DNA from 4 places in the Thioalkalivibrio sulfidiphilus HL-EbGr7 genome. Region 3 is predicted to be linked to each of the others. Evidence: predicted binding sites of a transcription regulator. Region 3 holds the regulator's gene; each other region holds the start of a gene.
What was found. The regulator FliA, encoded in region 3, starts transcription of late flagellar genes. The targets are predictions, from matches to a motif close to GCTAAAGTTNNNNNNNNNNCNGCCGATA.

Region 1 (4,209 bases), 670 kb from region 3:
GCAGGCTCTGATCCGCGGTGAATTCCTGATCCCTGAACACCGTGAGACCTTCCTTGAGGGAGAGCTGGAACCAGTCGCGACAGGTGATGCGGTTGCCCGACCAGTTGTGGAAATACTCGTGGGCAATGACGCTCTCGATGGCCACGAAGTCCTCGTCGGTGGCCGTATCCTGGCGCGCCAGCACGTACTTGGAATTAAAGACGTTGAGCCCCTTGTTCTCCATGGCGCCCATGTTGAAGTCATCCACCGCCACGATCATGTAGACGTCCAGGTCGTATTCCCGGCCGAACACCTGCTCGTCCCAGCGCATGGACTTGATCAGCGAACCCATGGCGTGGTCACACTTGTCCAGGTTGTGGCGCTGCACGTAGATGCGCAGGTCCACCTCGCGCCCGGAGGCTGTGGTGAAACGGTCCTCCTGGCAGGCGAGATCGCCGGCCACCAGGGCGAACAGATAACTGGGCTTGGGGTAGGGGTCGTGCCAGACGGCATAGTGCAGGCCATCGGACAGGTCGCCGGAGTCAATGAGATTGCCGTTGGACAGCAGCACCGGGAAGGCGGCCCTGTCCGCCTCCAGGCGCACCGTGTACTCGGCCATCACATCGGGACGGTCCGGGAACCAGGTGATGCGCCGAAAACCCTCCGCCTCGCACTGGGTACAGAAGTTGCCGCCGGAGACGTACAGGCCTTCCAGGGCGGTGTTCTGATCCGGGTGGATGAGGGTCTGAATCTCCAACTCGCAGCGGTCGGGCAGGCCCTGGATCCACAGCTGCTCACCCTCGATGCGCCAGGCCCGGGCGTCCAGGGGGCGGCCGTCCACGGCCAGGGACAGCAATTTCACGTCCTGACCGTTGAGCATCAGGGGCTGCCCGGCACTCCCGCCGGCCCGCTCCAGGGACAGACGCGAACGCACCCGGGTCTGGGCCGGATCCAGATGAAAATCCAGGGCCACCGCGCTCACCCGCCAGACAGGGGCGGCATAGTCCTTGAGGTGAATGGTGCGGGGGGCAGCGTCTTTCATGGAGGGTGATCCTGACGGGGGCGCGGGCATAGACACACGCACCGGGTTGGCGGCCCCCGATCATAGCGCCCGGAGCATGGGCTGGCCAATACGGCCCTCAATCACAAGGAGGACCGTCTATCGGCGTTTACGCACCGCGGACAGGACATCCCTGACAAACGGTAGAAAACACGCCTCTAACCGTGCATGGATCACATTTCCAAGCCAATCCCATTCAACTAGTCTTGTTACCAAGGCCGCAGAGGTCTTGTAGATAAGCCGCATGAAAAGGGTGATTGACTGACAATTCCCTGAACGCACCACAAAAAATAATAATTACCCGTACAACCGATTGGAGAACACCCATGAAACTGATGTCCCGACTGAGCCTGATGCTCCTGTGCCTGCTGCCCTTCGCCGCCCTGGCCAACTACGCCTCCCCCGAGACGGTGCCCGGCACCACCTACGTCAGCCCCGCTGACGCCAAGGCCCTGTTCGACCGCGGCGTGATCTTCGTGGACGTGCGCACCAGCTCCGACTTCGAGGCAGGCCGTATCCCCGGCGCCGAGAACCTGACCGTGGAACGCGACCAGTCCAAGAGCAAGATCACCGAGCAGTCCCTGCTGGAACTCATCGGTGCCAAGGACACCGAGGTGGTGTTCTACTGCAACAGCACCAGCTGCTGGCGCACCGCTGCCGCCTCCGAGCGTGCCGTGGAATGGGGTTTCACCAATGTCCACTACTACCGCCTGGGCTTCCCCTCCTGGCGTGACGCCGGCTACCCGGTGGAGTAAGACCTGCGAGGGTCTTGTCGGGTCGCCCGCCGGGTGATCCGGTCTTACCCGGGGCGCGCACGGCCGAAGCAATACACGGTCCCTGCGCGCCCTTTTTTATGCCTGTTATGATTTTTCATGGCCCAGGCCCTGGAACGCTCAAGTTTTCAGGCCACCAGCCGACTCTTTAGCCAGGATAACGATAAAAAAACCAGGCCGGCCGCCACGGACCGAGCTGCCCGACCGGATTTCTCAGAGGAGTAGATCATGTCTCTCAAGATGCGACTGACGTTGCTGGCCCTGGGTGCCCTGCTGTTTGCCTCCATCGCCCTGATCAGCACCGCCCGCATGGCCCAGAACGAGGCGGAGCAGCGTTTCGAATCACTGGTGATGAGCAGCAAATCCCAGCTCTGGGAGAAGATCATCCGTACCGAGATGGAACGCATGCGCACCGGCATGCAGGGCCTGACCCGGGACCGCAACACCCTGGCGGCCATGGCCTCCGGCGACCGCGCCGCCCTGGCCGACAACGCCCGGCCCACCTTCAACCGCCTGAGCGCCTCCGAGACCATCTCCCGCCTGCAGCTCACCGACACCCGGGGCCAGATCCTGTTCTCCGCCCCCGGCGAGTTCAGTGGCGAGACCCGCAAATCCCTGGTTGCACAGGCCCTCGAAGAACGCGCCGTGGTACAGGGGGTCCAGCGGGACGAGGACGGCACCCTGGTCTCGGTGCTGGCCTTCCCCATGTACCAGCGCGGCCAGCTGGCGGGCGCCGGTGTATTCATGCGCACCCTGGACACGGCCCTGGCCGACCTGTCTGCCGCCGATGAATCCCACAACTACGTGGTCAGCCCCCGTCAGGGCACGGAATACTCCACCGACGAGGACGAACAGTTCTATGGGAGCCTGGGCCTTGAGCTGCCGGCCCTGGGCAGCGAACTGGTCACCCGGGCCCACCACGACGGATTCGGCTACTCGGTGTTGGTGCGCCCCATCAACGCCCCGGACGGCCAGCCCCTGGCCCACCTGGTGAGTGTCAACGACTTCACCGAAAGCTTCTCTCAGCAATCGCGCATCAATCTCATGGCCATCGTCATCACCGTGGTGGTGATCCTGGTCCTGGGTCTGCTCATCTACTGGTACACCCACCGGGCCTTCGCCCCCCTGCTGGCCGCCGTGGACACCCTGGACGCCATCGCACAGGGCGATCTGACCCACGACCTGCCCGAAGTGAACCGGCGCGATGAGACCGGGCGCCTGATGACCGCCATGCGCACCATGCTCCTGCGCCTGCGGGACATGATCAACGAGGTCAATGCGGCCACCGGCCAGGTGGCGGCGGCGGCGGAACAGATGTCCGCCACCACCCAGGAGACCAGTGCCGGCATCCAGCGCCAGCGCAGTGAAATCGAACTGCTGGCCACCGCCATGACCGAGATGAGCCAGACCACCCAGGATGTGGCCCGCAACGCCAACGAGGCCGCCGACTCAGCCAACTCAGCCAAGGACGAATCATCCAGCGGCGAGAAGGTCGTGCGCCAGACCATCGGTGCCATCGAGGACCTGGCCAGTTCCGTGGAGGAGACCGCCCAGGTCATTCACCGCCTGGAGAGCGACACCGACAACATCCGCGTGGTGCTGGACGTGATCCGCGGCATCGCCGAACAGACCAACCTGCTGGCCCTCAATGCCGCCATCGAGGCGGCCCGGGCCGGCGAACAGGGCCGCGGCTTCGCCGTAGTGGCCGACGAGGTGCGCACCCTGGCCACCCGCACCCAGGATTCCACCCAGGAGATCCAGCGCATCATCGAACAGCTCCAGGGGGGTGCCGGGGAGGCGGTCAAGGCCATGGAAGGTGGACGCAGCAAGGCCCAGAAGACGGTGGAAGAGGCCGCCCTGGCCGGAGAATCACTCACGCGGATCCGTGCCGCCGTGGACACCATCACCGACATGAACCACCAGATCGCCAGCGCCGCAGAGGAACAAAGCGCCGTGGCCGACAACATGAACCAGAGCGTGGTTACCATCAACCACGTGGCCGAGGAGACCAGCGCAGGCGCCCTGCAGACCGCCAACGCCTCCGAAGAACTGGCCCAGCTGGCCCTCAGGTTGCAGCAGCTCGCCGGACATTTCCGCACCTGATGTCCTGTTGAAAAATACCTGCTGGGGACCATACTCCGGGTAGACACACCGAATCCGGGGAGGTCCCCATGTTCGTCAAAGACCGCAATAACGGCCATCTGGTAGAAGTGATCGACAGCGCGTCCCTGATGGACCCCGCCCAGGCCCGCTTCAAGGGCCGCTACAACTGGGGCGAAGAACTCCCGGAACCCGAGGCCTTCGCCAAGGCCGACATGATCTTCCCCTCCGGCGAATCTCTGCCCCGCTGCTGGCTGGACGTCCACTACCGCGACAACGAACTGCGCCGCTGACACA
Region 2 (4,209 bases), 970 kb from region 3:
GGCGCCGTCGGCGAAGTCACCGGTTCGCGCTATCTCATCGAGACCGACAAATCCACCCTGCTGCTGGAGTGCGGACTGCACCAGGGCGGCGCCCAGGCGGACCGGGCCAACCAGGCCTCCCTGGTGAAGCTGGCCCGCCGGGTCGACGCGGTCATCCTCTCCCACGGCCACCTGGACCACTCGGGCCTCGTGCCCAAGCTGGTGCGCGACGGCTACCGGGGTCCCATCTACTGCACCCCCGGCACCCTGGACCTGCTCAAGATCATGTGGCGGGACGCCGCCGTGGTCATGGGCAAGGACGTCGAGTGGGAGAACAAGTGGCGCCGGCGCGCCGACAAGCGCCTGCTGGATCCCATCTACGAAGACGAGGACGTGGAACGGGCCCTGAACCTCTGCGAGCCGATCCCCTACAGGCGCCTGGAGCAGATCAAGGGCAGCGTCGGGCTCATGTACCACGACGCCGGCCACATCCTGGGTTCCGCGATCGTGGAGCTGACCGTGCCCTCCGGCGGGCGCGAACGGCGCCTGGTGTTCTCCGGCGACCTGGGCAACCCGGACTCGGTGCTCATGCACAGCCCCACGCGGCTGGAACACGCCGACCGGGTGCTCATGGAAAGCACCTACGGCAACCGCAACCACCGGCCCATGGAAGACACCATCGAGGAACTGGCCGGGATCCTGGAGCAGGCCCATGCGGACGGCGGCAACGTGCTCATCCCCGCCTTCGCGGTGGGACGCACCCAGGAGGTGCTCTACCACCTGAGCATGCTCTACCAGGCCGGGCGCCTGAAGCACCAGAGGGTGTTCCTGGACAGCCCCATGGCCATCGAGGTCACCGAACTCTACGCCCGCCGGCGCAAGGCCCTGGACCCCAAGGACCTCGAGAGACTGGAGCAGAACGGCAACGGCGAACTGGCCGAGGCCCTGCCGCCGCTGCAGTTCTCCCGCAGCGTGGAGGACTCCATGGCCATCAACCGAATCCAGGGCGGCGCCATCATCATCGCCGGCTCCGGCATGTGCAACGGCGGACGCATCCGCCACCACCTGAAGTACAACCTCTGGCGCCAGGACGCCCACGTGATCTTCGTCGGCTTCCAGGCCGCCGGCACCCTGGGCCGGCGGCTGGTGGACGGCGTGGAGAAGGTGAAGCTGCTGGGCTCCGAGGTGGCGGTGAAGGCCAGGATCCACACCCTGGGCGGCTTCTCCGCCCATGCCGGCCAGTCGCAACTGCTGGACTGGGCCGCCGCCTTCCGGGACCGGCCCGCCTTCCACCTGGTGCACGGTGAGCCCGAGGCACAACAGGCCCTGGCCGAGGCCCTGAAGCGGCAGCACGGTATCGAGGCCAACATCCCCGGACTCGGGGACAGCGTGGAGATTTAGGGCAATTCAAAATTCAAGATTCAAAATTCAAAGGGAAACCCGTCATCTTTGACTTTTGAATCTTGAATTTTGAATCATCCCCACCTTAAGAATCGGCCACAGAAGCCGATAACCAAAGTAAAGAACGCAAAACACCAATAATCAGCACCTTTCGGAGGGGCGTCTGCCCATGTTTCGCAAACCCAGCATCCTGCGCAACCTGCTCCTGGCCTTTCTCGGCTTCGGCCTGGTCCTGGGGCTGCTGTTCCCGTTCTTCGCCGACCTGTTCGTGGAATGGAAGCCTGGCATGTACGGCCTGTTCTTCGCCGCCTCCATCGCGGCCGGCCTGGTCATGGGCGGGGTCAACTACCTGCTGGTGCGGGTGATCCTGCTGGCGCGCCTGCGGCGCATCGCCGAGGTGACCCATGCCATCAGCGAGAACGACATCTCCCTGAACTGCACCATGCAGAGCCACGACCTGATCGGCGAGCTGATCGACAGCTTCAACCGCATGGCCGGGAACCTGCGTGGCATGATCCGCCTGATCAGCGCCAACAGCGAGCAGCTGGCCGGCTCCGCCAATCGGCTGGTGAGCATCATCGGCGAGACCGGCCGCGACCAGGGTCATCAGCGTGACGCCACCACCCTGGTGGCCACCGCCATGAACCAGATGGCCGCCACGGTGCGCGAGGTGGCCGCCAACACCCAGGGCGCCGCCGAGGCGGCCTCCACCGCCGCCGGCGAGGCACAGAACGGCGCGCTGACCGCCACCGAGGCCCTGGGGGCCATCGGCAACCTCAACGCCGGCATCCAGCGGGCCGTGGGCGTGATCGACAAGGTGCGCGCGGAAAACGACCGCATCCGCTCGGTGCTGGACGTGATCCAGGGCATCAGCGAACAGACCAACCTGCTGGCACTGAACGCTGCCATCGAGGCGGCCCGCGCCGGCGAACAGGGCCGCGGCTTTGCCGTGGTGGCCGACGAGGTGCGCAACCTGGCCCGGCGGACCCAGGACTCCGCCCGTGAGATTCAGAACATGCTCAGCCGACTCAATGACCAGGTGCAGGCCGCCGTGGACGTGATGGGCGAGGCCAACGCAAAGGCCGCCGAGAGCGAGGAAAAGGTGGAGGAATCCGCCATGGCCCTGGGCGAGATCGCCGGTGCCATCAAGTCCATCGAGCAGATGAACATCCAGATCGCCACTGCCGCCGAACAACAGACCGCCGTGGCCGAGGACATCAACCGCAACATCATCGAGATCAACGACGCCGCCGAGCGCGGCGTGCAGTCCATGCACCAGGCCCAGGAATCCACCGGCGAACTCAACGAGGTGGCCGGCCAGCTGCGTGAGATCGTGGGGCGGTTCAAACTCAACTGAAGTGGGAAGGGTGGACTGGGAAGTGCGAAGTAAAGGCCTTTAGGAACTTCTGATTAAGAAACCGTAGGATGGGTGAAGCGCAGCGCACCCATCAGACGTTGCCGGCATGGGCACGCGATGCTTAGCCCATCCTACAGAACTTCCAACCTTCAAATTCCCACTTCCGACTTCATTCCCACTTCCCAATTCACACTTCGCACTTCCCAGCGCGTTACACTGAAGATGACTGCGTGATGTCTCACGCGCGCCATCTTCGTGCCCATGACCGAGCCCCCCGACATCGCCGTCTACACCCTGGTCGCCGGATTCCTCGGCGGCCTGGGCCTGTTTCTGCTCGGCATGACGCTCATGACCGACGGCCTGAAGCTGGCCGGCGGCAAGGCCCTGCAGCACATCCTCGGCACCTGGACCCGCACCCGCACCCGGGCGCTGGCCTCGGGCATGGGGGTCACCGCCCTGGTGCAGTCCTCCAGCGCCGTGACCGTGGCCACCATCGGTTTCGCCAACGCCGGCCTGCTCACCCTGGGCCAGGCGGTGTGGGTCATCTTCGGCTCCAACGTGGGCACTACCATGACGGGCTGGCTGGTGGCCCTGCTCGGCTTCAACATCCGCATCGATGCCTTCTCCCTGCCCGCCATCGGCATCGGTGCGCTGATCTACCTGTTCGCCCGCAGCACGCGCATCAAACACCTGGGCATGGCACTGGCCGGCTTCGGTCTGCTGTTCCTGGGCATCGACGTGCTCAAGAACGCCTTCATGGGCCTGAGTGCCGCCGTGGACCTGGGTGCACTGGCCCGCCCGGGTTTCCTCGGTCTCATCATCATGGTGGGTATCGGCGCCCTGCTCACGGTGCTGATGCAGAGTTCCTCCGCTTCCATGGCCATGGCGCTCACCGCCGCCATGAGCGGCGCCGTGCCCCTTGAGGCCTCCGCCGCCGCGGTGATCGGCGCGAACCTGGGCACCACGGTCAAGGCCATGCTGGTGGTGATCGGCGCCACCGCCAATGCCAAGCGCGTGGCCGCCGCCCACGTGATCTTCAACGGCCTGACCGCCCTCGTCGCACTGCTCATCCTGCCCTGGTTCCTGGCCTTCATCGCCTGGGTGTGGGGCAGCACCGGCGAGGCGCCGGCGCCGGCCATGCTGCTGGCCCTGTTCCACACCGGCTTCAACCTGCTGGGTGTGGCCCTGATGATCCCCGTCGCGCCGCCCATGATCCGCTGGCTGCAGGGACGTTTCGGTTCCGCAGAGGAAGACGCCGCGCGCCCCCGCTATCTGGACAACAGCAGTGCCGGCGTGCCGGACCTGGGTCTGCAGGCGCTCATCCTCGAGATCGATCGCCTGGGCGACATGAGCCATCGCATGGCCCGTGATGCCCTGTCCGACCAACCCTCCAGCGCGGACGCCCTGGAGGCCCAGCGATCGGTGGTGGAACGCCTGCTGGCGGCCATCGGCGATTTCGCGGCCAAGGTGTC
Region 3 (4,209 bases):
GCACGGCGTCCATGAGCGCGCCATCCACCTGGCGCTGGCCCTGGCGCAGCACGTTGAACACGTCTTCGGCCCGGTGGCACACCGCCACCAGGTGGGTGAGATTGAGGAATCCCGCGCCGCCCTTGATGGTGTGGAAGCTGCGAAACACCGCATTGAGCAGGTCACGGTCGGTGGGGTTGCGCTCCAGTTCCACCAGCTGCTCACTGAGCCCTTCCAGCAGTTCCCCGGCCTCCACCAGAAAGTCCTGCAGAATCTCGTCATCGCTATCCAGACTCATCCCCTACCCCTTCTCGTTATGCGCTTGGCAACGTGCTCAGAATCCCAGGCTGGACAGCAGATCGTCCACGTCGTCCTGGCCGCTGACCACATCGCTGGCACCGGCGGTGCCCGGCACCGCCGGACCCATACCCTTGTTCTGATCCTCGGCGCGCTTGTCCTGCATTTTTTTCTGATCCGGCGTGGAGAGCCGCTCGCCGGAGATGCGCACCAGGCCCACCAGGTTTTGCTCCACGTCCTGCACCAGGTTGATGACACGGCGGATCACCTGTCCGGTCAGATCCTGGAAGTCCTGGGCCATGAGCACGTCGGACAGATTGCGGCGGATGGCCTCGGCATCGTCGTGCACCCGGGCCAGGAACTCGCCCAGTTCCCCGCTCAGCTGCCTGAATTCCTCGGCGGAGAGCTCGCGTGCACGGAAACGCTGCCAGTGCCGGGCCAGATCGCCTGCCCGGCTGGAGAGTTGCTCCGACATGGGCAGGCTCGCTTCCACGGCATTGAGGGTGCGGTGTGCCGCATCCTCGGTCAGGCTGACCACGTAGTTGAGTCGTTCCTTGGCGTCCGGGATGTCGGTCTGGGTCAGCTCGGAGAGACGCGAGTCCAGACGGAATGCATTGAGGGCCTCATGCAGATCCCGGGTCAGCCTACCCAGCTCCTGGAACAGCAGGCTCTCGTGCATGCGGCCCAGTTCCTCGATCAGCCGGGCGGCAGATTCCTCGTCACCGGCCTCGATGTGGCTGACCAGCTGACGGGCCTTCTGCAGCTGCTGGGCCTTGATCTCGGCGGCCTTCTCCTCCAAGCCCGGCGTGTCCATGTCGCTCAGCCCCCCGCGTTGATGCGTTCGAAGATCTTCTCGATCTTCTCGCGCAGGGTTTCGGCGGTGAACGGCTTGATGATGTAGCCGTTGACCCCGGCCTGGGCGGCCTCGACGATCTGCTCGCGCTTGGCCTCGGCGGTCACCAGCAGCACCGGCATGGTCTTGAGTTTTTCGTCGGCGCGCACGGCCTTGAGCAGGTCGATGCCCGGCATGTTGGGCATGTTCCAGTCGGTGATCAGGAAGTCGAAGTTGCCGTTCTGCAGCATGGGCAGGGCCGTGCTACCGTCATCGGCCTCGCTGGTGTTGTTGAAGCCGAGATCCCGCAGCAGATTCTTGATGATGCGTCGCATCGTGGAGAAATCGTCCACGATCAGGATCTTCATATTCTTGTCCACACTGACCTCCGCCTGATTCAGATTGCATCCGGCTGACCCTGGGGGAACCGGGGGTTGAAGTGATTCAATCTCACGCCCCGCGTGGCATCACTGCCGCGCAGGTCAATAATTCATTTCTGCTCGCTCGAATGACCGGTCCAGTCGCTCATGCGCGCCCGCAGGCGCACCAGGGCCTGGCCGTGGAGCTGGCAGACCCGGGACTCGCTGACACCGAGCACCTCGCCGATCTCACGCAGGTTGAGTTCGTCGTCGTAATAGAGCGACATCACCAGCCGCTCACGCTCCGGCAGCGCGCCCACCTCCCGGGCCAGCGCCGCCCTGAAACCATCGGACTGCAGGGCCTCGAAGGGGCTCGGCTCGTCCCCGGGCAGCAGGTCCTCGCCCTCGGAGTCCGGCTCGAAGATGTCCTCGAAGCTCAGCACCTTGCAGGAGGCGGCATCGCTGACCATGTGCTGGTACTCGTCCAGGCTCACGCCCAGTTCCGCGGCCACCTCCGCCGGCTGCGCCTCGCGGCCCAGGCGGTTCTCCACCAGGCGCATGGCCTCGCTCACCCGGCGCGCGTTGCGATGTACCGAGCGCGGCGTCCAGTCGGAGCGTCGCACCTCGTCGAGCATGGCGCCGCGGATGCGGATCCCCGCATAGGTCTCGAAACTGGCCCCCTGGGTCGCGTCGTACTGCTGCGCTGCCTCGAGCAGACCCACCACACCGGCCTGGATCAGGTCGTCCACCTGCACGCTGGAAGGCAGCCGACCCAGCAGGTGGTAGGCAATGCGCTTGACCAGCGGCACATGCGCATCCACCAGGCGGTTGCGGTCCAGGAGTTCGCTCGAGTACATGGCGGCTAATCCGTTAATGACAGGGCCTCCCTGTCATTAGAGCCCGAACCCACCAGCCGCTCAACAAAGAACTCGATGCGCCCGCTTCCACCGGCGGGTATGGGCCATGTATCGGCCTTGCGGGCCAATTCCTTGAATGCGCGCGCCGCCGGGCTGGACGGATAGGCCTCGGTGACCGCCTTCTGGCGCTGCACGGCCTTGCGCAGGTATTCGTCGTGGGGGATGGCCCCGGCGTAGTCCAGGGTCACGTCCAGGAACCGGTCGCACACGGCCACCAGCTTGGCGAACAACTGCCTGCCCTCGTCGGGACCACGCACCATGTTGGCCACCACGCGCATGCGGCTGATGCCGTGATCCCGGCTCAGCACCTTGATCAGGGCGTAGGCATCGGTGATTGAGGCCGGCTCGTCGCAGACCACCACCAGCACCTCCTGCACGGCGCGGCAGAAGCTCAGCACGCTATCATGCAGGCCAGCGGCGGTATCCACGATGAGCACGTCCACCGGACGGCTCAGCTCACTGAAGGCGCGGATGATGCCGACGTGCTCGGCCGGATCCAGCCCGGCCATGCGCGCCACGCCCGAGGCGGCGGGCACGATGGTGATGCCGGCGGGCCCATCCACCAGGATCTCGTCCAGGCCCAGGTCTCCCTTGAGCACGTGGGAGAGGTTGGCCCGGGGCTGCAGGCCCAGCAGCACGTCCACGTTGGCGAGCCCCAGGTCCGCGTCCATGAGCATCACCGAGCGCCCACCCTGGGCAAGCGCCACGGACAGGTTTACGGAGACATTGGTCTTGCCCACGCCGCCCTTGCCGCTGGCCACCGCGATCACCTGCACGGGACGCGGCGCGTTCATGCGGCGCAGACCATCGGCCTGATCGTTGACCTGATCACTGTATCTGGGCATGGGCGTGTCGATTCACTTTCCGGGGCGCCATGGACGGGCGGAGCCCGCGGGCGCGTTGCTGTCGGTCCGAGGCCAGGGACACCGCGCGACTCACCAGGCGCTGCACCCGTGCCGGTTGCAGGTCCTCCGGTACCCGCTGCCCTTCGCTCACATAGAGCAGGGGTAGATCGCCGTGACTCAGGGCGGAGAGTACCGGTCCGAGACTGGCGGCCTCGTCCACCTTGGTGAGCACGGCGCCGGTGAGCGGCAAATGACCGAAGGCGCGGAAGGTTTCTTCCAGTACCGCCTGCTGGGCATTGGCGGCCACCACCAGTAGCGTGCGCAGACGCGGAATGGCCGCCAGCCCGGCCATCTCCTCCGCCAGGCGCAGGTCCCGCTGGCTCATGCCGGCGGTATCCACGAAGATCCGTTGCTTGTCGCCAAGCCCCAATAGGATATCGCCCAACTGGCGCCCTGTCTGCGCCAGATGGACCGGCACGCCGAGGATCTGACCGAAGGTCTGCAATTGACGATAAGCGCCGATGCGATAGGCATCGGTGGTCACCAGCGCGATGGAACCGCGCCCGTGACGCTGCACATGACGGGCCGCGAGCTTGGCCACGGTGGTGGTCTTGCCCACGCCGCTCGGTCCCACCAGGGCGATGACACCCTCCCCGTCAAGCAAAGCCTCACCGGCCACCGGGATGCGCGTGGCCAGGCCGTAGAGCCCCTCGCGCCAGGCCTGTTCCGGACTCTGAATCTGGCGCACGCCCTCGGCGATCTCCTGGGACAGGGCCTCGTCGAGACCCAGGGCGCCGAGACGCTTGATCAGCTGGGCGCGGTGTGGGTCACGACGCTTCAGGTCATTCCAGGCAAAGCTGGCCAGCTGGTCCTGGAGCATGCCCCGCAGGGTCTCGATCTCCTGCTGCATGGCCACCAGGGCCGGATCCTGGGACCAGACGATCTCCCGGGCAGGCTCACGGCGCGGGCGTGCCTCGGAT
Region 4 (4,209 bases), 1.2 Mb from region 3:
TGCACCGCACCGTATTGACGGTGCCCTCGGTGCGCGAAGGCATCGGCCAGTTCGAGGCGGTGCAGCTGGACATGAGCGACGCGGACGCCCGGGTGATCACGCCCGACGGCGAGACCCTGAGTCCCAGGGACTGGGCAGCGCGGCTGGGGCTCACCCACGCGCCGGCGCTGGTGTTCTTCGACGTGCAGGGCGACGAGGTGCTGCGCACCGACACCGACCTGCTGGTGGATGCCCACGGCCGGCCGGTGGACGAGGTCAATCCGCGCATCACCGCCAACGTGCAGGCCCGGCTGGACTATGTGCTCGAACAGGGCTACCTGGAACAACCCCAGTTCCAGCGCTGGCGTGCCGCCCGGGCGCGGGATGGCGCCGGATTGTGATGAAACATTGAGTTCGCCCGTCTCGCAACGATCAAAAGCCCAGGCCCCGGACATCGGGGCCTGGGCTTTTTGATGGGCCTCAGGCCGAGGCCAGGCGGGAGGTGGCGATGGGCTGCCGGGGCTTTGAGGACAGCTGAGCGGGCGCCCCGTCCAGGCTGAACCGGGCGGCGGCGTCGCGCAGTTCCGCCGCCAGGCGATCCAGTTCCGCGCTGGCGTCGAACATGTCCTCGGCGCCCCGGGTGGTGAGGTTGGCCAGCTTGCTGATCTCGGTGATGTTGCGGTTGATCTCCTCGGCGGTGGCGCCCTGCTGCTCGGAGGCGCTGGCGATCTGGGTGTTCATGTCCGCGATGGTGGACACGGAGCCCGTGATCGCCTCCAGGGCCTGGCCGGCGCTGCTGGCCTGACCGACGCTCTCGTCGGTGCGCTTGAGTCCCCCCTCCATGGCCTGGGCGGCGTTGCGCGCCCCCTGCTGCAGACGCTCGATCATCTCCTGGATCTCGCGGGTGGAATCCTGGGTACGGGAGGCCAGGGTGCGCACCTCGTCGGCCACCACTGCGAAGCCCCGACCCTGTTCGCCGGCCCGGGCCGCCTCGATGGCGGCGTTCAGGGCCAGCAGGTTGGTCTGCTCGGCGATGCCCCGGATCACGTCCAGCACGCTGCCGATCTGCTGGCTGTCGGCGCCCAGCTGGTCGATGGCCTGGCTCACCCGGCGCACCTCGTCGGCCAGGCTGCCGATGGTGGTGACGGTGCCATTGACCACCTTGCGGCCGTTGTCCGCGTGGCCGCTGGCCTGGCGGGTGGCCTCGGCGGCCTGGGCGGCACTGCGGGCCACGTCCTGGACCGTGGCGGTCATCTCGTTCATGGCGGTGGCCACCTGGGCGGTCTCGGCTTCCTGCTGTGAGACTGCCTGGCGGGTCTGCTGGCAGATGCTGCCCACCCGCTGGGCGTTCTGCAGCAGGGCGTCGGTGGCCGTGATCACCCGGGAGACGATCTCGCGCACCCCGTCGACCATGGCGTTGAAGTCTTTCGCCGCCGCGCCGAACTCGTCGTGGCCCCGGTCATCGGCCCGGGCGGAGAGATCGCCCTCGGCGAGCCGGTGACTGGCCTGACGCAGGTCTGCGACCGATGCGGTGATGCGCCGGGTGATCACCAGGGTGAGCCCCAGGGACAGCAGGATGGCGAGGATCAGCGCCACCAGGGTGGCGTTGCGCACCCAGGCGCTGTTCTCCACCATGCGCTGGAAGTCCGTCTCGGCCAGCTCCCGCTGGTTACGGGTCACGTAGCGGATGTCGTCGCGCAGCAGGCCGAAGGCCTTGTAGAGTTCGTTGCCCATGCGCTGGTTGGCCTCGGTGACCCGGCGCGCGCGCAGTTCCGCCACGGTGTCCAGCAGGCCGTCCCGGGTGTATTGCTGCAGGTGGGTCTCGAACTGGGCGAGGCGTTCCGGGTCGGTGCCGCCGGAGGCCAGGGTGGGCCGGATGGCCTGGAAGCTGGCCTCCATGTCCCGGGCCATGTCCTCCACCCGGCCCACGCGCCGGTCGATGCCCTCGGGGGAGCCGTCGCGGATGGCGTTCATGAGCTGGATGCGGCTGTTCATGGCCATGAACATCATGTCCGCCAGTTCCGTGAGCGGCACCAGGCGGTAATCGTAGGTGTCCTGCATGCCCTGTTCGGCCTGGCCGAGCCCGCGGATGCCCAGCAGGCCCACGATCAGTACCAGGATGCAGGTGGAGAAACCGAGCAGGGTGAGACGTGCCCGGGTGGTGGAAAGCAGTTGAAGCACGCGGTTGGAACTGGCCATGGGTGGAACTCCCTGTCGATGTCCGAATGTGTTGAGTTCTCTTCCTGTAAACCCCGGAGTCTTGTCCGCATGCTCCGTTCAACACAGTCTAGCGGCAGCCAGCGCCAATGTTTGAGGCCGAAATGGGTCTCCTGAATCGCTAAAATTCAATGGAATAGGGTGGTTTTTGATCGAACGTATCCGCAAACCCGATTGAATCGGGAAAGCCGATCAAAATGGGCCGATTAAGCCCGGATTACCCGATGAATGTTGGGCTCGGGAGGCGTGGAAATGGGGGTCAGCGCCCGGACTTGGGTCCCAGCAGCAGCCAGAGAATGAAGCCGATCAGCGGCAGGATCAGGATGAGCACGATCCACAGCACCTTGCTGCCCACGCCCGCGCGGCTCGACAGGGTGCTGACGATGGCCCAGATGTTCAGGATCAGGAGGATCAGGCCCAGCAGGCCGCCGACTTCGATACCCATAGTTGTTATTCCCTGGAGTTGGTGGAGGGCTGGAGATCGTTGCTCACCAGTATAGCGGTGCGCGGGCCGGGTTGCCCCTGCCTGGGAATATCCTGTAACTGCCCTGCATCTTTTTGATTTGCACGTGACTGACCGCGAGGCAGTCGAGGAAGACGAAACCATGTCCATGAATTTCCGGCTCGCGCTCATGGCGGGCGTGATGCTGATTCCGGCCACCTGCCTGGCGCAGGCACTGCCGGCACCCTGGGGCGTCGCCACCGAGGTGCATCAGTCCTATGACGGCCAGAAGGTGGTCTATGACGCCGACTCGCCCACACCGGACAAGCTGCGCAGCGTGATCGACCGGGCCAGCTATTTGAGCCGCATGAACGGCGCCAATCCTTTCGACACCCGGGTTGTCGTGGTGGTCCACGGCGAGGCCCTGCATGCCTTCGCGCGCCAGAACTACGCCGAGCACGCGGAGCTCATGGCCCGCGCCCAGAGCCTGTCGGTGGGCGACGTGGTGGAGTTTCGTATCTGTGCCGCCGGTGCCCGCCGCCGCGGCTACGCACCCGAGGATTTCCACGGTTTCGCCACCGTGGTCCCCATGGCCGATGCGGAGATCGTGCGCCTGCAGCAGGAAGAGGGCTTCGCCTTCATGCGTTAGAGCAACATCCGTTCTCTCGCGGAGACGCTGGGGCGCGGGAAAAAACAGAGTCAAAGGAAGTTCTATTGCCCGGGCGCCAGGAAAAGCCCAGTCATCCCGACGAGCCTGTCAACTGATGTGTTCTCTGAAATACATAGCGGCCCAGCTTGCACTCTTTGGCATCGCTGTGTCCGCATTCCTGTGGAGCGACGCGCTGGGGGTTGCGGCCTGGACGAGTCTGATCGTTGCGGGTGCTGTGATCGGCTTCTTTGTCGTGTTTCTGTTGTATCGCCGGGATGTCCTGAGGCGCGGCTCAGATGAGAAACATGGTCTGAAGCGCAGCAGGCAGCCTTGGGAGTAGGTGCCAGGAGAAGTGTGACGGCGAGTCCCGCTGATCGCGGCCGCGCACGGACTCAGCGCCGCGCGCCGAACAGCACCAGCGCGAGCCCCGCAGCCACGGCCACGCCGCCGGCCACCAGGTAGCCGGTGGTGGTGTCGGAGTAGCGGCCGGTGATGGCCTCGTGGGCCTGTTCGGTGAAGGTCTCGGTGGCGCCAAAGCCCATCCAGAGCAGGAGGCCTCCACCGACCAGCAGGGCGATGCCGAGAACACGTGTCCAGTGCATGGGTTCCCCCAGACGGTGCATGAGCGTGGAGAGTAGGTCAGGGGGCCTGGGTCTGCAAGCAGTTACCCGGCGCCCGGGCGTCAGTCCCGGCGTCCCAGTGCAGGGCGAGCCAGAGACTGTTCTCCTCCGGGGTGGTCCAGCTGACACGGTGCGCGGTGCCGGCGGGGATGAACAGCCAGTCCCCGGGTGCCAGGCGTCGTCGAGCGGGCGGATCCCGGTATTCGAGTTCGGCTTTGCCCTGGATCAGCAGCACCCACTCGTCCCAGTCCTGCTGGTACCAGTGGCCCGGCGGCGAGGCGTGTCCCCGGGAGACGATGCGT

Region 1: TGR7_RS03520 (methyl-accepting chemotaxis protein) is a predicted target of FliA. The motif match lies at 1,931-1,958, and genes of this name have one in related genera.
Region 2: TGR7_RS02200 (methyl-accepting chemotaxis protein) is a predicted target of FliA. The motif match lies at 1,464-1,491, and genes of this name have one in related genera.
Region 4: TGR7_RS12525 (methyl-accepting chemotaxis protein) is a predicted target of FliA. The motif match lies at 2,268-2,295, and genes of this name have one in related genera.

What each region holds. Positions count from the first base shown of each region.
Region 1 is NC_011901.1:768,950-773,158, reverse strand. It holds gene pepN (aminopeptidase N) at 1-1,021, opposite strand, end outside; gene TGR7_RS03525 (rhodanese-like domain-containing protein) at 1,366-1,794, shown strand; gene TGR7_RS03520 (methyl-accepting chemotaxis protein) at 2,041-3,915, shown strand; gene TGR7_RS03515 (hypothetical protein) at 3,984-4,205, shown strand.
Region 2 is NC_011901.1:469,347-473,555, reverse strand. It holds gene TGR7_RS02205 (MBL fold metallo-hydrolase RNA specificity domain-containing protein) at 1-1,380, shown strand, start outside; gene TGR7_RS02200 (methyl-accepting chemotaxis protein) at 1,550-2,737, shown strand; gene TGR7_RS02195 (Na/Pi cotransporter family protein) at 2,999-4,209, shown strand, end outside.
Region 3 is NC_011901.1:1,436,078-1,440,286, reverse strand. It holds gene TGR7_RS06720 (chemotaxis protein CheA) at 1-277, opposite strand, end outside; gene TGR7_RS06715 (protein phosphatase CheZ) at 314-1,075, opposite strand; gene cheY (chemotaxis response regulator CheY) at 1,096-1,476, opposite strand; gene TGR7_RS06705 (RNA polymerase sigma factor FliA) at 1,599-2,324, opposite strand; gene TGR7_RS06700 (MinD/ParA family protein) at 2,330-3,229, opposite strand; gene flhF (flagellar biosynthesis GTPase FlhF) at 3,213-4,209, opposite strand, start outside.
Region 4 is NC_011901.1:2,639,142-2,643,350, reverse strand. It holds gene TGR7_RS12530 (thioredoxin family protein) at 1-380, shown strand, start outside; gene TGR7_RS12525 (methyl-accepting chemotaxis protein) at 460-2,178, opposite strand; gene TGR7_RS12520 (PLDc N-terminal domain-containing protein) at 2,456-2,641, opposite strand; gene TGR7_RS12515 (DsrE family protein) at 2,802-3,287, shown strand; gene TGR7_RS12505 (DUF3185 family protein) at 3,680-3,889, opposite strand; gene TGR7_RS12500 (cupin domain-containing protein) at 3,927-4,209, opposite strand, start outside.